Regions from separate parts of the Nocardia sp. NPDC020380 genome, predicted to be linked through region 4. Evidence: riboswitches for the same ligand, from Rfam matches in the RefSeq annotation. Region 4 holds a riboswitch; each other region holds the start of a gene.

Region 1 (5,384 bases), on a different contig from region 4:
GCCTCCGCCGCGCCCGCCGGGTCTGCCGAACGGTGGTGCTGCGCCTGCGATTCGACGATTTCGGCCGCGCCACCCGCTCGCACACCCTGCCCGAGGCCACCGACCGCAGCGCGGTGATCCTCGATGCCGCCCGCACCCTGCTGGCCACCGCGCGGCCGCTCATCCACGAACGCGGCCTCACACTCATCGGCGTCGCCCTGACCAACCTCGACGATGCCGACACCATGCAACTGTCGCTGCCGCTGGAACATCGCGCCGAGTCCACCCTCGACTCGACCCTGGATGCCCTGCGCGACCGTTTCGGTTCGGGTGCGGTAACCCGCGCCGCCCTCCTCCATCGAGGCGAGGGCCTGTCGGTCCCCATGCTCCCCGACTGATCGGCGAGATCAGGACATCCCGTCGATCAGCTCCACCAGGTTGGACCAGGACTGCGCGTCGTCGGCGGAGTCGGTGTGCGGGCGACGGAAACGGTGGACGTATTCGCCGGCATCGGTGAGATCCCAACGGCGGCGGTACAACTCGATGAGCTCCGGTCGCGGGTCCACGCCGGTGGCGTGCGCATAGGCCGCCAGGAGGGAGCCGTCGCCGGGGTCGAGATCCCACAGATCGCGTTCGGGCGGGGCGACGAGAGCGGTATCCCAGTCGAGCAACCGCCAGCCCTCCGAAGTCCGGATGGTGTTGCCCGCGTGCGGTTCTCCGTGCGTGACGACCGCCCGCGCCGAGGCGGTGCGGGCGGCTCCGGCGAGGGCGTCGTAGCGAGCGAACTCGGCACGCAGGGCCCCGGCACGGCGGGCGAGCAGGTCGACCATCGGCGCGGCGTACGGACCCTCGTCGGCCACATGACCGGCGAGCGCGGCGTCGATCTCCGCGCGGTGGGTGATCGTGAAGTCGTCGGTTCGAGCGGCGCCGGGTACGGCGGCCCCGTGCACCCCGACGATCATGTCGAAGACCGCCTGCCGCTGCCCCTCGTCGCGGAATTCGCCCCAATCGAAATGCTCACCGGCCAGGTACGGGTAGCAGGACACCGCGAATCGCGTTCCGGCCCTGGCCGATACGGCGCCGTCCGTGCCGGTTTCGGGCGCCACGACGAAGTCGAGTCCGGCGGTGCACAGTGCCCGCGCGGTGCCGAGGGCCGCGGTCAATCGTTCGAAGGCCGTCTGCCGGGGCGTGGCCAATTCGTCCACGGTGACGAACCATTCGCGGTCACCGTCACCGGCGCGCCAATGGTGACTGCCGAATCCCAGCGGCACATATTCGAGGATCTCGGCGTGAATGGACCAGTGCCGGAACAGCACGGCGCGCAGGCGGTCGGAGGGTAGATCCCTGGGCGGGGTCAACACTCGGCCAGCCTACGCGCGACTGCGGTGTGCCTTATTTATTTGGCGGGCGCCGGGTTGAACGGGGCGTTGATGGTGGTGAAGTACTGGATCGCGGCCGCGATGGCCACCGGAGCGGTCACCGCGATCGCGCCGGCGATGGCGCCGAGCGGGGCCATGGCCGCCGCGCCGACGAGGCAGCCCACCACGGCGCCCGGCAGGAAGGTGAAGAGGCCGCCGATGATGCCGGTGGCCAGGGTGACGCCGCTGCCGACGGCGAGGCCGCCGAGGGCGCAGCCGACCACGCCGCCACCGATGAGGCCGACCGTCGTGCCGATGACGGCGCCGGTGGAGATGGTGTCCTTCATGCGGTTCCAGGCGGCCTGCTCACGGTCGTACGGGGACTTCCACGGGGCGGTGTCCTGGAAGGGGAGGTCCACCGGGCGGTAGAGCGCGTGCGGCAGGTCGAACAGCGGGGTCAGCGTCGCGGAATTGTCGTGGATCGCCGCGGCGATGGGAAACACGAAATCGTCCACTCGGAAGGATAATTCGGTTCCGGCAATCACCTGGCCATCGGGGGCCTTGATTTCGAAGGCGCCGTTCTCGACCGCGAGTGAGCCGATATCGGTGGAGATTTGGGCGCCGTCGCCGGTGGCGGACGCGGTGTAGTGAATTACATTGTCCGACTGTGCATCAACGTCGGCATGAGCGGCACCGGCGGCGATCACCGATACCGTCGAAGCGAGCGCGGCGAACGCGGCAAGCTTGGTCTCGAGCACGATTTCCCCTCAATCTCAGCCCTGCGGTATCAGGATTTATCGCAGGATTAGCTAGTTCCAAGCAAACCTTAAGTTTGTTCATAGCCATCTGCAATGGACGTTTGTCCTGAAGTGGTGGGACACACAATGGGGAATATCGGTTTCAATGCCCTATATCCGAACCGTAAACCTGAACATACCGATGGTGAACGAAGAGTAAACAAATTCCAAAGTCGGATATAACGGGCAGTATCGGATATCCGCATTTCACGAGGCCCGTTGGGCCCCAGGCGATCCGAAGGAACCGACCGGGCTGATTTGACATATTCGTTGGCGGAGCCCAATATTGCCCAGTCAGCACCTCGCTAGGCGAGGCTCCTGTACGAACACAGGCCACTGATCCGACGACGTCGAGAGACGCCCAGGGTTAGGACAGATCACCCCGGATTAAGGGGTGATCCTAAGTGGCTTCCCCGGGCCGCGAGCCCCCGGATACGTCGTGCAGTGCCGAAGCTCTGACGAGAGGGGTGCGGGGCTTCGCCGTTCGGCGCGGCCGTGTTTCCCTCTTGCCGTCCGTGAGGACTGACGCGACCAGGTACATGGCGTCCGCGTGCGTCCCGACGGCAAGGAGGTGAGGGACGACAAATGAGTTCCGGCGATAGTCCTTATCCCAGTCCGGACTACAGAGTTCTTTCGTTCCCGGCTTGCCGCGAATCGGTAGACGACTGACCCGCAATCACTTTCGGCCTTTCCGGCGATCCATTCGCCGCTGCGAGGTGTCTTCGAGTATGCCCGGGTAATTGACGTGTGCCCGAAATCCGGTGGCAACCGGCACCTTCCGCATGCCGAAGTACCTTTGATCGAAAGCGAGGGAAGGATCATGGCCTTCTTCGCGAACGGCTCCGGCCGCCGCACTGCCACCGTCACCGCACCAGCCGACACCCACCAGCCGACCGGCGCCGTCATGGACAGCGCGCACGTCGGCGACATCGTGGGCGCCCTGGGCACCATCAAGATGCACGACTCCGCCGAAGGGCGTTCGCGCAAGCAGCGACTCCGCATGCTGCTGGCCATCATCGGCCCGGGCCTCATCGTCATGGTCGGCGACAACGACGCCGGTGGCGTCGCCACCTACGCGCAGGCCGGGCAGAACTACGGCATGGCCCTGGTCTGGACCCTCGTACTGCTCATCCCCGTGCTCTACGTGAACCAGGAGATGGTGGTCCGCCTCGGCGCGGTCGCCGGCGTGGGACACGCACGACTCATTTTCGATCGCTTCGGCAAGTTCTGGGGCGCGTTCAGCGTCGGTGACCTGTTCATCGTCAACGCGCTGACCATCGTCACCGAATTCATCGGTGTGTCAATGGCTCTCGGCTACTTCGGGCTGCCGAAGTGGATCGCGGTGCCGCTCGCGGCGCTGCTGCTGTTCGCGGTCGTGGCGGGCGGTTCGTTCCGGCGTTGGGAGCGTTTCCTTTTCGCGCTCATCGCCATCAATATCGTGATGTTCCCCCTCGCGATCATGGTGCACCCGAGCGTCAAGGACACCGCGCACGGCTTCCTCCCGTCCTTCCCGGGCGGCCTGAACTCGACCCTGCTGCTGCTCATCGTCTCCATCGTGGGCACCACCGTGGCGCCGTGGCAGCTGTTCTTCCAGCAGTCCAACATCGTCGACAAGCGCATCACACCGCGCTGGATCAAGTACGAGCGGATCGACCTGTGGGTCGGCATCGTCGTGGTGATGATCGGCGCGATCGCCATCATGGCCGCCGCCACCTTCGGCCTGGCCGGCACCGACGCGATCGGCAACTTCACCGATGCGGGCGCGGTGGCGCAGGCGCTGCACGACCACATGGGCCCGACCGTGGGCGCGCTGTTCGCGATCCTGCTGCTGGACGCCTCGCTCATCGGCGCGAACGCGGTCGGCCTGGCCACCACGTACGCGCTCGGCGACACCCTCGGCAAGCGGCACTCGCTGCACTGGAAGATCAGCGAAGCCCCGGCCTTCTACGCGGGTTACGCGGCGCTGCTGGCCGTCGCGGGCGCGGTGGCGTTCAGCCCCGATCACGTGCTGGGTCTGCTGACCCAGGGTGTGCAGGCCCTGGCCGGTGTCCTGCTGCCCTCGGCCACGGTGTTCCTGGTGCTGCTCTGCAATGACAAGGCGGTGCTCGGGCCGTGGGTGAACACGGTGCGGCAGAACATCGTCGCCGGTGTGATCGTGTGGTCGCTGGTGCTGCTGTCGCTGGCCCTGACCGCCGCCACGTTCTTCCCGAACCTGTCCACGCTGACTCTCGAGGTCGGCTTCGGAGTGGGCGCGCTGATCGGCGTGCTGGGTGGCGCGGCCATGCTGCTGGCCTGGCAGCGCGGCCGGCGCAAAGCCACCGAGCGCACCGCGGCCGAACTGGGCGGCCTGGACCCGGATCAGGTCGAGGAGCTCGACGCGACGCCACTCACCAAGGCCGAGCGCAAGGCGATCCGCGAAACCGACCGCGACACCTGGCGCACCCCCGCGCTGGCCACGCTGGACCGGCCGGCCTTCTCCATGGGCCGCATGGCGGGCATGATCGCACTCCGCGGTTACCTGCTGATCGCCGTGATCCTGGTGGGCGTCAAGATCTTCCAGCAGATCACCGGCTAGCCACCGAACGATCCGAACAACGACTTCGCGCCGGACGCCCTGGGGTGTCCGGCGCGAAGTCGTTTCGGGAGGGCGATTTCAGCAGGTGGCGGGGATGCCGGTCAGGTCGACCTTCGGGTCGGTGATGGGGCAGTTCAGGGGTCTGCCGTCGACGGTTGTGTGGTCGATGTTCAATGCGGCGCTGCCGATCCGGCCATCGCTGCTATTGGTGCGGAGGAGTTCCTCCTGTGCGGCGGTGAGGGTGGTGCGGGCGATGGCGCCGTGCAGGATGGCGGTGTCGCCGACGTTGATGATGTTGATGCCGTGTGCCGCGGCGCCGTTCAGCGTGGTGTCGTGGATGTCGAAGGTCAGTTCGGCGGTGCTGGGCTCGGGGCCGGTCGGGGTGTAGGCGACCAGGCCGATGCCGTCGGCGCTGCAGTCACCGAGGTCGGAGTCGGCGATGGTGAGGTCGGTGTGCGCGGTGCGCCCGAAGTTGGTTGTCACCACGCAGCTTCCGAGATTGGCCGGGACCACGGGGTTGAGGGCCGCGCCCGGGAAGGTCGAGTGGTGCGCGCCGACCCGGTCCAGGGTCAGGGATTGCCGGGCGCCGTCGGTGCTGAGGTTGTAGTTCTCGATGATGTCGCCGGCGACGGTGTCGAAATCGCTGTCGGTGACCCGGACCCGGCTCTCGGGTGC
Region 2 (5,384 bases), on a different contig from region 4:
CTTGCGGGCGTGCCGAATTGGCGGGAGGGCGGTGAGTCCGCCCGGGTATCGCACCGGTACTGCACCCGCGTGTGGGAGCTGATCGAACAGCAGACCGGTAATCCGGATATCGCGCTGCGAGCCGCGGAGGAGAGCACCGTCGGCGAATTCGGGCTGCTGGAGTACCTGTTCCTGTCCGGTGAGACGCTGGGCGGCGCGCTCGACGCGTGCGTACGCCATTCCGGCTGCCTGACAACGAGTTACAGTTTGCGGATTGCCGAGCGGACCGAGCATGAGGTCTGCTATGAGGTAGTCAGCTTCACCGAGGACAGCCGCGGGCGAGAGTTGCTGGTACAGGCCGCATTCGCGCTCATTATCGGCCGGGCGCGGGGCGCCACGCGGTATCCGCTGGCGCCGGTCCGGGTTTCGTTCCGCCAACCGGCCCCGGCGTCGCCGGCCGCCTTCACGGAGCTGTTCGGGGCCGCCGCAATCGATTTCGGGTCGGGCTCGGACAGCATCACCTTGCGGGCAGCGGATCTGGCGCTGCCGATGAAGTCCGCGGATCCGGAGTTGACGGCAATTCTGCTGTCCTACGCGGCAACTCTGCCCGCGACCCCAGAGTCCGAGGTGACGTGGCTGGACCGGTTGGGCGCGGTGCTCGATGCGACGCTGACGGAGGGTTCGGCAACGCTGGAGGTGGTGGCAAGACGGTTGCTGACCTCACCTAGATCGTTGCAACGGCGACTCACCGAGCACGGCACCAGCTGGCGCCGGGAACTCGATCTGGCGCGGCAGCGGAGATTGCGCCGGGCGGAACATCTTCCACGCGCTCAGCAGGCGGAATTCCTCGGTTACGCGGATCCCGCGAGCCTCCGCCGGGCGGTGCACCGATGGCGTGGACGCGACGTTTCCTGAGTGGATCCGACCCCGGATGCACCCCGAAAAGGCACCTACCGTACGGTATTTGGGCAACTCCCCAGCAAGAGTTTGGCGCCCCATCGAGCGAGTTGGCGTTTTCGGAACTCCCCTGCGTCACTCGCCGAAACAAAACTGGACGGAAACGCCAGTGACGCGCCGGCCGCGATGCGCGTCACGGCGTTCAGATGCGTGGCGCGGCCGACGATGTCCGCGGCCACGCATCGCCCCGCACTGCCCGCACGACCTACCCGGCCCGGTACTCGATTGGAGCTCGCACATGCCCCACACAGCAGAAACCGCCACCGCCTTCGTCATCACCGCCGTCGAGGCCAAGGGCACGGCCAGCCGTCACGACTTCGATATTCCGGCGATCGTGACCGCCACGCACAGTCTCACGGAGACCTGGGATTTCCATAAAGTGGACCAGAACATGTTCTGGAACATCGCCGCAACGTTTCTCAAGCACTGAGACGGCCCGGAAAACACTGAAACAGGTTGCAGCAGAAAGTCAGACGCCGTCCACCGCGAGGGTGGCCTCGGCCAGAGTCATTGCCGCGGCACACGGATCCGGTTGCGCGGACCGGTCGCGGTTCTGCACCCACCAGGTGACGGTCCCGGTGTCGGCCACCGTCACCGCGCAGCTGCCCGGATCGCCGGAGGCGTGCCAGTACATCCCCGAGAAGTGCTTCACGACCACACGTTCGATCTGATAACCGGACTGCCCGGCCACCTCGGCCTCGCGGCCCATGGTGTCGTTCTGCAGCCAGGCGTAGGTGACATCGACGGGGGCGCCGGCCGAATTCCGGCCGGTCCAATTGCAGATGGTGGGCCGGCTCTGCTGCTGCAGACCGGTCAGGCCGACGATCTGCGCGATCTTCTGATCCTCGATCGGACCGCACCCGGCCAGCAGATTGGGGTCGACCGACTGCCGCACCGCCGAATCCCCGGAATGCTGCGTGCATCCCGTCAGTGTCGCCATGGTGGCCACGGCGGCCGCGGCCAGCGCCACACCCGTCCAGACTCTGCGCATTACCCCTGCCCCGCCTTCGCCAGGGTCTCCGCGGCCAGCTGCTCGAGCGCCGAACACGGCTGCGGGCGGCCGTTTTCGGAGGTACCCGCCTTGATGGACCAATCGATGAAATCGGTGCCGCCGAAGGGCACGCCCACCTCGCAGGACTGCGCGGAGGTCCAGCTCAGGCCGGAGCGGCCGGCCACCGTCACCGTGGCCGGTGTGCTGTCGGTGATCTGATCGCGGCGCGCGTCGAGTCCGGCGCCACGGAACCAATGGAAGATCACGGTGTAGTCGCCGCTGGCGGCCGACTGCCAGCCGCAGCTGAACGGATTGATCGCCACGCGCTGCAGGCCTGGCACTCCCGTCGCCTGTTCGACGTCGGAGTCGGCGACCCCACCGCAGAGCCCGATGGTGTTCGGGGAGGGCGCGATCGGCCCGGCACTCGTGGTCGTCGGCGCCGCCGCCGGCCGATCCGCATGCCCGCAGCCCGCTACCGCCACCCCGATCAGGGCGATCCCCGCCGCTGCCGATACTGCTCTCACCACGCCGACCAGAGTAGGCGACGTATCGAAGATGCGTCGAAAAGAAGCCTTTTGACTTTTTACGGAGCCTTTACTACGTTGGGCATTGCACCTCGATAGGCGAGGCTCCTGTACGAACACAGGCCACTGATCTGACGACGTCGAGAGACGCCCAAGGTTAGGACAGATTTCCCCGGATTAAGGGGTTATCCAAGGTGGCTTCCGTTCATAGCGATACGTCGTACAGTGCCGAAGCTCTGACGAGAGGGGTGTCTGCCCATCTCATGATCCACGGGCCTTCCTCCCAAGCGTGCTCATCGGAATACACGCATGCGCAATTCCGGAACCACAGCGGAATTTCGCGAGAAAAATTCATCACCGTAGGCGCCACAGTGCCGATCGGTAAATTTGTGCTGCCCTGAATACAATTCGGGCAGCGATCACACGAGGCATAAAAGATGAGAATTCGTATGCTCGCGCTCGCCACCGCCGCGATCACCACCACCGCACTGGCCGGCCATGCCGTCGGCCTGGCCGAGCCGCCGGAACACACCGGACCCGCCGAGGCCGGCACCCCGGCCGCTGCGATCGGCGGGCAGGCGCGGATCGAAGACCGCTCGGTCGTGCTGCACACCGATGCCGGGTCGCTCCAGGTCGACGGGAATCAGCTCCGGATCACCGATTCGAACGGCGTGGCGCTCACGGCGATCCCGCTGACGGTCATCCGGCAGGACACCGTCTTCCCGGTCGACGCGCAGGTGGACGGCACCACCGCGACCCTCACCCCGCGCGCCGACCTGGCCCGGCCCGCCACCGCGGCCGAGCGCACCCGGACGGCGCAACTCGATGCCGAGGCCCGCACCACCGAGCCGATCCTGCTGGCGCAGCACATTTCCGATACCCCCGAGGATCGGATGAACACCGCCATGGCCAATGTGAACAACGAGCTGACCGTCGCGCTCGCGGTGGGCACGCTGCTGGGCGCGATCGTCGGCGGGCCGCTGGGGTGTGTATTCACCGGCGCCCTCGGCACCGCGGCCGCCGGGCCGCTCGGCACGATCGTCGGCTGTCTCGCCGGCGCGGTCGTCGGCGCCGGGATGGGCGTGGTGGTGTTCAACCTGATCATCGGCGTGCCCGCGCTGATCGCGTCGGCCGTCCACTACTACAACGTCATGACCGCCCCGCCCGCACCGGAGGCGAACGACTGATGACTCTCGAACTCGCAATCCCCAACGCCCCCAAGACGGCTCCGGATGTCCCGGTCGTCCGCAACCGGCTGCGCGGGACGGATTATCTGCTGATCGGCGCGGCCGCCGTGCTGATCATCGTGGTGCTCAGGCTCTTCCGCGATATGACGGTGCCCTGGACGCCGGACACCGGGCAGGACACCGTTTCCACCGATCCGTCGAACCTGCCGTACTACGCGGCGCGGACCACGCTGCGCATGTTCCTCGGGCTGCTCGCGTCCATTGTGTTCACGCTGGTCGTGGGGCAGTGGGCGGCACGGTCGCGGCGGGCCGAGAAGGTGCTCGTGCCCATGCTCGACGTGCTGCAGTCGGTGCCGGTGCTGGCGCTGGTGTCGATCACGGTGACCGCGTTCGTGGCCCTGTTCCGCGGCTCCTACCTGGGTGCGGAGGCGGCGTGCATCTTCGCCATCTTCACCGCGCAGGCGTGGAACATGACCTTCGCCTACTACCAGGCGCTGCGCAATATGCCGCGCGAGCTCGACGACGCGGCGCGCATGATGCGGCTGACCCGCTGGCAGCGGCTGTGGCGGCTGGAGGTGCCGACCGCCATGGTGCCGATGATCTGGAACGGGATGATGAGCTTCGGGGGCGCGTGGTTCATGCTCGCCTCGTCCGAGGTGATCACGGTCGCGGGCAATGATCAGGCGCTGCCCGGCATGGGCAGTTTCATCGCCGCCGCCACCGTGGACGCGCAGGTCGGGAATCTCATGCTGGGCGCGGCGGTCATGGTGATCACCATCGCGCTGGTGAACGTGCTGTTCTGGCGGCCGTTCACGGCCTGGTCGGAGCGCTTCCGGGTGGAGAACACCGAAAGCGCGCTGGCGCCACGGAGTCTGGTGCTGGACCTGCTGCGGCGCTCCACGCTGCCGGGCCGGACCGCGCGCCTGCTGCGGCCGGTCGGTGAGGGTCTCGACCGGGTCATGCGGGTGTTCGGGCACAGCACGCGCTCCGCGTACGACGACCGGCGCGACAGCCGCACCGGCGACGCGATCTTCTTCGGGCTGCTGTTCGCGGCGCTGGCCTGGGGCACCTGGACGCTGGCCGCCTACTTCGAAAGGACCGTCGGCTTCGCGGAATTCGGGCCGACCACGCTCATGGGCCTGGCCAGTCTGCTCCGCGTGATGGTGCTGCTGGTGGTATCCACGGTGGTGTGGGTGCCGATCGGCGTGTGGATCGGCATGAATCCGCGGGTGTGCCGGTTCGCGCAGCCGGTGGTGCAGGTGCTGGCCAGTTTCCCGGCGCAGTTCCTGTACATCTTCGTGATCGCCGCGCTCACCTACACGGGTATCTCGCTGAATATCGGCGGCACGGTGCTGATGGCGCTGGGCGCGCAGTGGTACGTGCTGTTCAATGTGATCGCCGCGGCCGGGCAGATCCCCACGGATCTGCGGGAGGCCATGGACGATCTGGGCGTGCAGGGCGTGCAGCGCTGGAAGTCGTTGATACTGCCCGCGATCGCGCCCGGGTATGTGGTCGGCGCCATCACCGCCTTCGGCGGGGCGTGGAACGCGACGCTGGTCGGTGAGGTCGTCGAATCGGGGCACACCCATCTGGAGGCGTTCGGCCTGGGCGCGTACATCACCAATGCCACCGCGGCCGGCGACTTCGCCAAGGTGCTGCTGGGCACCTTCGTCATGAGCGTCGTCACCGTCGCCATCAACCGCCTGGTGTGGCGGCGGCTGCAGGTGAAAGCCGAAAAGCGCTTCG
Region 3 (5,384 bases), on a different contig from region 4:
GACGCTCGGGGTCGTGCTCAATGTCGAGGAGCTGAACTTCGACGCGCCGCGCTTCGAGATCGTGATGCGGGCCGCCATGCTGGAAATGCGCCCCGCACAGGCGAATGCGGCGCTGGCGCGGGCCTACGAGCAGCAGTGCGTCGACATCATGCAGCGGCGCAAGCAGCGCACCGGAATCAGCGGGCGGGTGCGGGAACTGCTGGTGCACAGCGTCGGCACCGCCGATCAGTCCAGTATCGCGGCCGGGCTCGATATCAGCGTGCGGACGCTGCGCCGCCGGCTCGCCGAGGAAGGCACCACCTTCCGTGAATTGAGCTGCGAGACAGTCGGGCTGCTCGCCGAGGAACTGCTGATGACCGGCCTGACGGTGGAATCGGTCGCCGATCGCCTGGGCTATTCGAGTGTTTCGTCCTTCGCCTCGACCTTCCGTACCTGGAAGGGGCAAACCCCGGGCACTTTCGCCCGCGCGCACCGCGGTAACGATATCGCCGCGAAAGCCGTCCGTATCGGGCCACAAACGGTCAATGTCGGCCACGGCGAATACGAAGGAGAAGACTGGGGGCGTGACGGATGACGCAATTCGGCTGATTGTCGTGGACGCGGCGAATGTGGTGGGTTCGCGCCCCGACGGATGGTGGCGCGATCGCGCGGGCGCGGCGCGGCGATTACTCGGACAGCTGGCCGCGGCGGAACTGGATTCGGTGCAGCCGACCGAGGTGACCGTCGTACTCGAGGGCGCGGCCAAGGCCGCGCTCGCCGGCGACGCGGCGGAGTTCGACGGTTTGCGGGTGGTGCCGGCCGCCGGGTCCGGCGATGACGAGATCGTGCGCGTGGTGGCCGCCGCCGTGGCCGAACAGAGCGATCGAATGATCACCGTGGTGACGGCCGATCGCGGATTACGCGAGCGCGTCGAGCCGTTCGGCGCCGTCACGGTCGGTCCGCGCTGGCTGCTCGAACAGCTCACGCCCTAGGCTCGCCCGGCCCGCATGCTGCGGTTTTGCGGGCGGAACGCGCCCGATGCGTGCCACGCCGCTAATTGTTTCGGCGACAGGGGCCTGTTGTTCGCCTCCTACGGTTAGCGTAGGTGGAGTGCCCGTACCTTCCGCAGTCGGTGACCCCGACAGCGCAATTCCCCTTTCCGCGTTGCTGATCGACACCGAACCGCGGCCCGCGCCCGCCGCGGGTGTCCGGCGTGGCAGCGAATACGCGGTGCTCATGCGCCAGATCCGGGATGCCGGATTGCTGAATCGGCGCCTGCGGTCCTATGGCGTGCGCGCCGGGATCACGGTGGCCGCCTTCCTGGGCGGGTGGGTTGCGTTCGCGCTCATCGGCGATTCGTGGTGGCAGCTGGGCACCGCGGTATTTCTCGCGCTGGTGTTCGCGCAGTTCGCCTTCCTCGGTCACGATGCCGGGCATCAGCAGATCTTCGGCACCCGCCGGATCAATTATCTGGCCGGGCTGCTGTTCGGAAATCTCGGCATCGGTCTGAGTATCGGCTGGTGGACCAGCAATCACAATCGGCACCACGCCAATCCGAATACCGAGGGCGCGGATCCCGATGTGATGGGCATCCTGGCGCATTCGAGCGGGCGCGCCGCGACCGGTCGCGGCTTCCGGGCCTTCATCTTCCGCTATCAGGCGTGGCTGTTCTTCCCGATGCTGCTGCTCGAGGGCGGCAGCCTGCACTGGTCGAGCGTGCGCGCGGTGTGGCGGCGGTCGATTCCGAACTGGGGCTGGGAGGGCGCGCTGCTCGCCCTGCACGCGATCGCGTATCTGTCGGTCGTATTCCTGGTGCTGTCACCGGGTAAGGCGCTGGTCTTCATCGCGGTGCAGCAGGGCCTGTTCGGCCTCTACATGGGTTGCACCTTCGCGCCCAATCACAAGGGGATGGAAGTATTCGACGAGCCCGGCGCCGTCGATTTCCTCCGTCGGCAGGTGCTCACCTCGCGCAATGTGCGCGGCGGCTGGTTCACCGATGTGGCGCTGGGTGGTCTGAACTATCAGATCGAGCATCATCTGTTCCCCTCCATGCCCCGCCCGAATCTGCAGCTGGCGCGGCCCATGGTGATCGCCTTCTGCGCCGAGCACGAAATCCCCTACTGCGAGACCGGTCTGCTGGAGTCCTACGCACAGGCGTTGCGCCACCTGCACGAAGCCGGCAGCCCGCTGCGGCAGCCCGCCTGAGGGAATGGAGACGTATGTCTCATCGATGGACCGCGGTAGCCGTCGGTGTGCTGTGTGCGGTGGGTGTGATGGGATCGGCGACCGCCGATCCCGCGCCGCAAACACCGCCCCCGGACCTGAAATGCCACACGCCGTGGCAGTTTCCGCAGTACGCCGACGGCCAGTGGCGCTGTTCAGGTGGGCCGGGGCCGGTTGTCGTGCCCAAGAGCGACGGCTAGGATGGCGACTGAACCTCGTTAGGTGAGGCTCCTGAACGAACATAGGCCACTGATCTGACGACGTCGAGAGACGCCCAAGATCAGGACAGATCTTCCCGGCTTAAGGGTTGATCCCAAGTGGCTTCCGGATTCTGCGCACCGCAGGGATACGTCGCTCAGTGTCGAAACTCAACGTGTGGGGTAGTACGCGAAGGTCTTTCGCGTTCAGAACTCTTTCGTGCGTCACTGATTCCGGCGTGTTCTAGGTAGGTGTGACGATGAGGAATGTATTGAGCTGCGTCCCGGCAGCTGTGGCCGGTGTCCCTGCGGGCGTGACGGATATCGAGCGTTCGGCGCTGGGTAATCTGCTGGCACTGCGCGCGGTCCTGACGGCGGAGGAGATTCCGTTCCTGCTGATCCGGTCCGAGCGCGACGAACCGGCGCTGGCCATCGACCAGCGCTATCGGCCGCGGGTGGACGCGCTGGTCAGCGCCGCCGCCGGGCCCGGCACGGTGGATATCGAATTCTGGCACCACCGCGCCGACGGCCTGCTCGGCCCGCGGCCCAATGCCCTTACCCGCGAACGCATTCCGGCCGAGGATCTGCAGCGGACCCGGATCCGCCGCTTCGGCTACGACTGGGACACGCTGCGCGGCATGTTCGACGTGCACGCCGGCGATGTGGATTTCGATATCGACGTGGTGTTCTCCTGGGTGGACGCCGCCGATCCGGCGCGGAATGCGCTGCGGTCCGAGGCGATTTCCGAGGTGCTGCTCGGCGAGGGCGACGCCGCGCCGGCACGGGTCCGCCAGATCGACGAACTGCGCTACGCGCTGCGCTCGGTCTACGCGAACGCGCCGTGGGTGCGGCGCATCTTCATCGCCACCGATTGCACGCCGCCGGCCTGGCTGGACGAGCACCCGCAGGTGACGATCGTGCGTGCGGCCGAGCACTTTTCGGATCGGTCGCGCCTGCCCACCTTCAATTCGCATGCCGTGGAATCGCAGCTGCACCACATTCCGGGGCTGAGCGAGCATTTCATCTACGCCAACGACGATATGTTCTTCGGCCGTCCCATGCGGCCGACCATGTTCTTCACCTCGGGCGGGATCAGCAAGTTCATCGAATCCCCGGTGCGCATCGGCACCGGCACCCGGGCCGTGCGGCGCAGCGGATACGAGAACGCGGCCCGCAACAACCGGCAATTGCTGCGGAATCGTTTCGGCCAGTTGATCACCCGCCATCTCGAGCACACCCCGGCCCCGCTGCGGCGCAGCGTGCTGTTCGAGCTGGAGGGCGTCTTCGCCGACGATTTCGCCCGCACTCAGGCCAGCCGTTTCCGTTCCAGCACCGATATCTCGGTCACCAATTCGCTCTACCACTACTACGCGCTGCTCTCCGGCCGCGCGGTGCAGCACGAGACCGCCCGCGCCCGCTATGTCGACACCACCACGCGGGAAGGGCTGGATCAGCTTGTCGGACTGGGGATTCGGCGCGACGCCGATTTCTTCTGCCTGAACGACGGCAGTTTCCCCGAGATCGAGGAAACGCATCGCACCGCCCGCGTGCGCAACTTCCTGCAGCACTACTTCCCGGAACCCGGCCCCTGGGAGCGGGTCGAACTGCGGTCGCCGGGTGACGATCGCGCCGAACCGGTCGCGGTCTGACACCACCGAAATTGGGACTCCGCTGGGAGGTTGGGGTCCGGTGGCTGGGAGGTTGGATCGTATGGGTGCCGCGCTGCCGGTGGCGCGGCATCATGGGGTGAGTCTCGTGTGTTGCCAAGCACGTGTTTCGCAAACCATTGGGGAGCGCTCATGCCGTACACGGCGGAGATCAGCCGGACGAATCCGACCTGCTTCATCTTCCTGGTCGACCGATCGACGTCGATGAACGATCAGATCGGCGGCGGCATACCGCAGCGGAAGGCGGATGTCGTTGCCGATGCGATCAATCGGCTGCTGACCGAACTAGCCGTCAAGTGCGCCAAGGAGGAAGGCGTCCGGGACTACTTCCATGTCGCGGTGATCGGCTACGGCGCGACCGTCGGCTCGGCCTTCTCCGGCACGCTGGCCGGGCGGGATCTGGTGCCGCTCAGCGAGGTTGCCGATAATCCGGCGCGCGTGGACGAACGGGTGAAGAAGGTGCCCGACGGTGCGGGCGGGCTCGTCGAGACGACGGTGACCTTCCCGCTGTGGATGGATCCGTACGCCGACGGCGGCACGCCGATGAATCGTGCGCTGCGGTATGCGGAGAACCTCGTGAAGGGCTGGATCGAGCGGTATCCGGCGGGCTTCCCGCCCATCGTCATCAATCTCACCGACGGCGAGTCGACCGATGGCGTGCCCACCGAGGCCGCTACCGAGCTGACCTCGCAGGCCACCGCCGACGGCGCGGTCCTGCTGTTCAATCTGCACGTCTCGGCCACCGGCGGGTCCCCGGTCACCTTCCCGGCGTCGGACAACGGCCTGCCGGATGCCTACTCCCGCACGCTCTTCGGCATGTCGAGCGTGCTGCCCAGTCATATGCGCGCCTATGCCGCCGCCCAGGGACAACTGGTCGGTGACACCACGCGCGGTTTCGTCTACAACGCGGACATCACATCGGTGGTCCAATTCCTGGACATCGGGACACGTGCGACCGATCTGCGGTGACCACTCCCGGCCTGTACGTCACCCACCTGATCGCGCCCAAGCACGGCTGCACCGCGGCCGAATGCGAGGACGCGGTCTGCGTGCTGCCGGACCTCCCCTTCGACGAATTGATCGAGGGTCCGCTCGCGGCCAGCGTGTGCGACGGCGCGACCGAGAGTGTGCTGGCGAAGGATTGGGCCCGGCTGCTCGCCTCGGTCTCGGTGGCGAAGGCCCTGCCGGATCCGGGCTTCTTCGCGCCCGGCACCGCGTATGAGGAGTTCGCCGCCGACGTGGTGGGCCGCTGGGATCCCTGGCTGGCCGAATACGCGGACGGCCGGGCCGCGGCGGGCCGCCCGCTGCGGTGGTACGA
Region 4 (5,384 bases):
GCGTGTGCGCGTCACCGCGCTCGGCGGTGACGCTCGCGATACGCCACGGCCGTCGCAGCCGCCCGATCGGTTTGATCACCCGCACCCACACCAGCAGCCCGACCAGCGCCACGGTCATGACGATCCACAACGCCTTCTTCCACGTCTCGCCCAGGTAGTGACCGACCAGCAGCATGTGCGCCAGCGCGAAGCCGACGATCAGCACCGACAGCACCCCGTGCAGGACCTGCCACACCTCGTAGCGGATCCGTAATCGCCTGCGCCACACCGAGGTCGCGACGAGCATCAGCAACAGCACCACCGAGGCGACCGCGAACCGGGCCCGCCACGGCGCCTGCGCGAGATTCAGCAACCGCGCGACATCCACGCCACCCACCTGCAGCAGCACCGGATGGGCGAGGATGAAAGCCAGTGCGACATAGGAGATCTGGCGATGGAACCGCACCAGCGCGTCCTCGCCGAAGGGCGCGGCCATCGCCTGGAAACGCGCGACCAGCGCGAACTGCATGCCCATCATCGACATGCCCACGAAGCCCAGCGCGACGGAGAACTCGAGCCAGAACCCGCGGTTCGCCGACTGCGGCCCCAGCACCGCGAACACCAGCGGCACCACCGCGACGGCCACATACAACCCGAGCCAGCCGATTCCCCGCATCACCAGCGACAAACGATTCTCCTGACCATTCGACCCGCCGGCACGGTGGCGAGCGCGGACACGGTGGGAACAGCTGCCGGAACGGATCCGGAGCGAGTCCGGACGTCGAGAACCCGCACCTACGGTACGGCAGCGCCACCGGATTCGATTCGACCAGCGCGCCGCGTCGCCGGCCAGGGCCACCGGGCCCATCCCGGGGGTGCCGGGCGGCCCGAATCCGGCGTGTCGCTGCCCCTGAACGCCGACACTGGCGTATATGCGCCATCCACGGCGCATGTATCGGTTCGAAATCTTCATGGGGAGATGATCGAGATGATTCGGCATCGCAAATCGGTTGTCGCCGCTACCGCGCTCGCCGCGGCGGCGACGTCGCTGGTGTTGGCCGCACCGGATGCGGCCGCCGACGTCAACAGCGTGACGGTGACGGGCACCAGCCTCAGTCTGGGCGTCGACAGGTTCGGTACCGGCTGCTCCTACACGGTCGACGTGACCGGCAGCCCGTACGAGGACGTGTACCTCTTCGACAGCAACAGTGCCGGCTTCGGTCAGCAGCAGCTGCGCCTGGACAACAGCGGCAACGCCTCCACCAGCTGGAGTCCGTCCGCGACGGGCACGCATGTGATCACGGCCTGGGCGCGCCGCGGCGGACCGCAGTTCGCCTGGGAGCAGGTCGGATCCGGTATGGATCTCGGCAGCGCGTGCGTGGTCACCAGCTGAGCACGGACACAGGCCCGATTCCTGGACCGGTCCTCGACCTGGAGTTGTGCTGACACGGCTCCCATTGTGAAACACCGAAATCCGTGCCGTGATCGAATCGGGGTGTGCGTGGGCGGCCGGGGCCGGGCATTAGTCTTCAGGAGGTGCACACCGAGCAGCCCTCCCCCGACGCCGAACCCCGAATCTGGGGCGGTACGACCCTCACCGAACGCCGTGAGGTGCGGCGTGCGGCGCTGCTGGAGGCCGCGCTGGATCTGATCGGGGAGTCCGGGGCGGGGGCGGTGACCATGCGGGCGGTGTGCCGGCGGGCGGGGCTGACGGATCGCTATTTCTATGAATCCTTCACCAGCCGTGACGAATTGCTGGATGTGCTGTATCGGCTGGTCGCCGATGAGTTCCTGGAGCCGATGACGGCGTTCGCGGTGGTCGATGATCCGAGCCGGGATCGGGCGCTGTCGGAGGTATTGCTGGACAAGGTGCTGGCCGATCCGCGCAAGTCGCGGTTGTTCCTGGTGGAGCCGTATTCGTCGACGGGGTTGGGGCAGACCACGATTGCGGTCATGCCGGCGTTCACCCGGCTCATCCAGGATCATCTGTTCGCCCATATCGAGGATCCGGTGCGGCGGCGGCTGGCGGCGGTGACCATGGCCAGCGGTAATGCGGGCATGTTCTCCGCGTGGCTGAACGGCACGCTGCGCGCCAGCCGCGAGCAGCTGGTCGATCATCTGGTGGCGACCATCGCCGCCTATCGCACGATGTATCGCTGAGCTCGCGCGGGCGCGGGGTTCAGTCGCCGCCGGTGATCGGCGGGAAGTTCAGGTAGTGCGCGAGAGCCGGTCCGCCGCGGCCCATTTCGACCAGTTCCAGGCGCAGGCCGTCGCCGGTGCGGTGGTAGTAGACGCCGGGTTCGGTATCGCCATTGAGGACCACGGCACTGGCCTCGCACGGGAAGCCCGCGGCGGTCATGCGCTCGGATTCGGCGTGGGCGTCGGCGGCCCAGTAGCCGATGTGGTGCAGGCCCGGGGTCGACCAGATCGTGCCCGGGGTGAGCTCGAGCAGCTCGATATAGGGCGGTCCCTGCACGGAAATGGTGAGCAGGGGCGCGAGTTCCGGAAGTGGTCCGGGTTCGTGCTGGTGTCCGCTGGGCACGATGGGCAGCCACTGCAGCCCGAGCAGCTCGGTGAGTTCGTCCATGGCCTCGCGCAGATCGGTGACCACCACGCCCAGGTGGTAGCCGGCGGTGATGACGGGCATTTCCGGTCTCCTCCGTTCGATGGATCGGGACGGCCTCACCGTAACAATCAGTCCGACCGGTCGGATATATTGTGTTAGATTCTTCACGTGCCCACCACCGACGGACGCCGCCTGCGCGGCCATCGCACCCGCGAATCGGTGCTCGAGGCCGCGGTCGCGACCGCCTCGACCGCCGGTTTGGACGGGCTGAGCCTCGCGCAGCTGGCCACCGGTCTCGGCATCAGCAAATCGGCGCTGTTCACTCACTGGCCCGACAAGCAGACGCTGCAACTGGCGGTCATCGACCAGGCCGCCGCGCAATGGGCGGATCGGATCGTGCGCCCGGCCCTCGACGGCCGCCACGGCCTGGCGGCGCTGTGGGCCGTGCAGGAAAACCGCCTGGCCTTCTACGCCGCGCCGGTGCTGCCCGGCCGCTGCTTCTTCGTCACCGCCTACACCGAATTCGACGATCGCCCCGGCCCGGTGCAGGATCGGCTGCGCGCACAGCTCGTGCAGTGGGAAGCCTTCCAGGCCAACCTGATTCGCGAATCGATCACCGCCGGAGAGCTGCGGCCCGAGACGCCCGTGCAGTTGCTGGCCTTCGAGCTCGACGCCCTCGGTCAGGCGGTGGTCACCCGCGCGCGGCTGCTCGAAGCGGACACCGTCTTCGCCGAGGCGCGTGCCGCGCTGCTGGCGCGATTGCGGCACTGGGCAACTCGCCCCGATACCCTCCCGGCGGCCTAGGACCGCGCTCACATCGAGTTGCCGAATCGGTTGGCGCGGTGTTAACTCGCTGGCGCAAGGTGCCGTCGTTAGCTGAGGCTCCTTCACGGAAACAGGCCGGCGACCCCGAACGTCGAGAGACGCCCAAGGTCAGGACAGGCCGCCCCGAACTAAGGGGTGGCCCCGACCGGCTCCCGCAGTTGACGCGGGTTCACGCCGTGGAGTGCTGAAGGTCTTACGAAGGGTGGTATCCGTGCCCGGCGCGTCCGCCGGGCCCCTCCCTGGCGCGTGCGCGGTGGAACGAGGAGGTGGTCGGCATGCCCGATGGGGACACAGGTCCGTTAGCCAATCGTTCACTCGGTGACACCGACACAATCCGCTTTCCGCTACCTGTCGAGCGGTAGCGTGCGATTTCGAGTGCGCCGACGCTAGCTGGGAGAAGGGCGTCATGTCGACGTTGGAGATGCTGTTACGGCTCGGCGCGGGTGTCGGGCTGGGCGCGGTGATCGGGTTCGAGCGCCAGTACCGGGCCCGCATGGCCGGGTTGCGGACGAACACGCTGGTCGCCGCGGGTTCGACCTTGTTCGTATTGCTGTCCGCGCACGGGTTCCACGGTGGCGACGCCGACCCGACTCGGGTTGCGGCGCAGGTGGTTTCGGGTATCGGTTTCCTCGGCGCGGGTGTGATCATGCGGGAGGGTTTCACGGTGCGCGGGCTGAATACCGCGGCCACACTGTGGTGTTCGGCGGCGGTGGGTTCGCTCGCGGGTGCGGGCATGTACGACACGGCCGCGGCGGGCACGGTGGCGGTGGTCGTGGTGAACACCGCCCTGCGCACGGCGGCGCGCGCGGTGGACCGGCCGCAGGAATCCCATGAGATCGAGGCGCTCTACGCCTTCACCGCCGCGACCGACGATTCGCACGAGGCGCATGTGCGCGCCCTGCTGGTGCAGTCGCTGACCCGCACCGATTTCCGCCTGGTGTCGATCTCCAGTCATGACACCCAGCCCGGCCGGGTGCAGGTGCGCGCCGAGCTCACCGGTGATCGCCGCGATGATCGCCAGATGGAGGCCGCGGTGAGCCGCTTGAGCCTGGAACCGTCGGTGACCAGCGTCGGCTGGCGCACGGTCCCGCAGCCCACGGTGGCCGACGAATGACCGCGGGCCTACGCTCCTATCCCTCGCGCGGGGCGCTGGATCGCCCGCGCTCACGCTGGGCCGATGTGGCCGTGTTCCTGGGCGCGGCCATCCTGATCTGGATCATCGTCAAGGTGTCCGCGGGCATGCACGTGCCCTTCGATCAGGCCACCGCGGCCACCAACATCTCCACCGATCCGGCGAAACTGCCCTACTACGCGGCCCGTTCGCTGTTGCGCATGTTCATCGCGCTCGGGGTGTCGATCGTGTTCACCTTCGTCTACGCCGAGGCGGCCGCCCGGCTGCCGCGTGCGGAGAAGGCGCTGCTGCCGGCCCTGGACATCCTGCAGTCGGTGCCGATCCTAGGTTTCCTGTCGGTGACGGTGACCGGGTTCATCGCCCTGTTCCCGGGGTCCTCGCTGGGCCTGGAGTGCGCGTCGATCTTCGCGATCTTCACCTCGCAGGCCTGGAACATGACCTTCGCGTTCCATCACAGCCTGCTGTCGCAACCGCGCGAATTGGACGAGGCGGCACGCAATCTGCGCCTGTCGCGCTGGCAGCGGTTCTGGCGGGTGGATGTCCCCTCGGGCATGTTCCCGCTGGTGTGGAACGCCATGATGAGTTTCGGCGGCGGCTGGTTCTTCCTGACCGCGGCCGAGGCGATCAGCGTCAACAACCGCAATTACGCGCTGCCGGGCATCGGTTCCTATGTGGCCTCGGCGACCGCGGATTCGGCGACCGGCAAGGTGCTGCTGGCGATCGCGGTCATGATCATCATGGTGATCGGGCTGAATGTGCTGTTCTGGCGCCCGATCACGGTGTGGGCGGAACGATTCCGGGTGGAGGACAGCGAATCCGCCGACGGGCCGCGCAGCCTGGTGCTGGATCTGTTGCGCCGCAGCCACATTCCGGGCCTGCTGG

The links. Region 4 has a riboswitch for magnesium ahead of ACH438_RS39090 (MgtC/SapB family protein). Riboswitches for the same ligand answer to the same signal wherever they lie in the genome.
Region 1: it holds a riboswitch for magnesium, as region 4 does, so the genes downstream of both, ACH438_RS44340 (NRAMP family divalent metal transporter) here and ACH438_RS39090 (MgtC/SapB family protein) in region 4, are expected to answer to the same signal.
Region 2: it holds a riboswitch for magnesium, as region 4 does, so the genes downstream of both, ACH438_RS23705 (hypothetical protein) here and ACH438_RS39090 (MgtC/SapB family protein) in region 4, are expected to answer to the same signal.
Region 3: it holds a riboswitch for magnesium, as region 4 does, so the genes downstream of both, ACH438_RS33060 (stealth conserved region 3 domain-containing protein) here and ACH438_RS39090 (MgtC/SapB family protein) in region 4, are expected to answer to the same signal.

Annotation. Positions count from the first base shown of each region.
Region 1 covers NZ_JBIRVQ010000027.1:61,967-67,350, reverse strand. Annotated here, with positions in the region: gene dinB (DNA polymerase IV) at 1-377, shown strand, start outside; gene ACH438_RS44350 (aminoglycoside phosphotransferase family protein) at 387-1,340, opposite strand; gene ACH438_RS44345 (hypothetical protein) at 1,376-2,095, opposite strand; M-box (ykoK) riboswitch at 2,429-2,608, shown strand; gene ACH438_RS44340 (NRAMP family divalent metal transporter) at 2,955-4,709, shown strand; gene ACH438_RS44335 (hypothetical protein) at 4,788-5,384, opposite strand, start outside.
Region 2 covers NZ_JBIRVQ010000008.1:267,334-272,717, reverse strand. Annotated here, with positions in the region: gene ACH438_RS23725 (AraC family transcriptional regulator ligand-binding domain-containing protein) at 1-894, shown strand, start outside; gene ACH438_RS23720 (hypothetical protein) at 1,175-1,366, shown strand; gene ACH438_RS23715 (DUF3558 domain-containing protein) at 1,406-1,927, opposite strand; gene ACH438_RS23710 (DUF3558 domain-containing protein) at 1,927-2,454, opposite strand; M-box (ykoK) riboswitch at 2,536-2,706, shown strand; gene ACH438_RS23705 (hypothetical protein) at 2,889-3,638, shown strand; gene ACH438_RS23700 (ABC transporter permease) at 3,638-5,384, shown strand, end outside.
Region 3 covers NZ_JBIRVQ010000013.1:185,654-191,037, reverse strand. Annotated here, with positions in the region: gene ACH438_RS33075 (AraC family transcriptional regulator) at 1-574, shown strand, start outside; gene ACH438_RS33070 (NYN domain-containing protein) at 564-971, shown strand; gene ACH438_RS33065 (fatty acid desaturase family protein) at 1,090-2,184, shown strand; M-box (ykoK) riboswitch at 2,410-2,589, shown strand; gene ACH438_RS33060 (stealth conserved region 3 domain-containing protein) at 2,660-4,048, shown strand; gene ACH438_RS33055 (vWA domain-containing protein) at 4,199-5,035, shown strand; gene ACH438_RS33050 (hypothetical protein) at 5,032-5,384, shown strand, end outside.
Region 4 covers NZ_JBIRVQ010000018.1:97,500-102,883, forward strand. Annotated here, with positions in the region: gene ACH438_RS39065 (ferric reductase-like transmembrane domain-containing protein) at 1-658, opposite strand, end outside; gene ACH438_RS39070 (hypothetical protein) at 959-1,372, shown strand; gene ACH438_RS39075 (TetR/AcrR family transcriptional regulator) at 1,516-2,139, shown strand; gene ACH438_RS39080 (VOC family protein) at 2,159-2,626, opposite strand; gene ACH438_RS39085 (TetR/AcrR family transcriptional regulator) at 2,714-3,349, shown strand; M-box (ykoK) riboswitch at 3,407-3,581, shown strand; gene ACH438_RS39090 (MgtC/SapB family protein) at 3,777-4,484, shown strand; gene ACH438_RS39095 (ABC transporter permease) at 4,481-5,384, shown strand, end outside.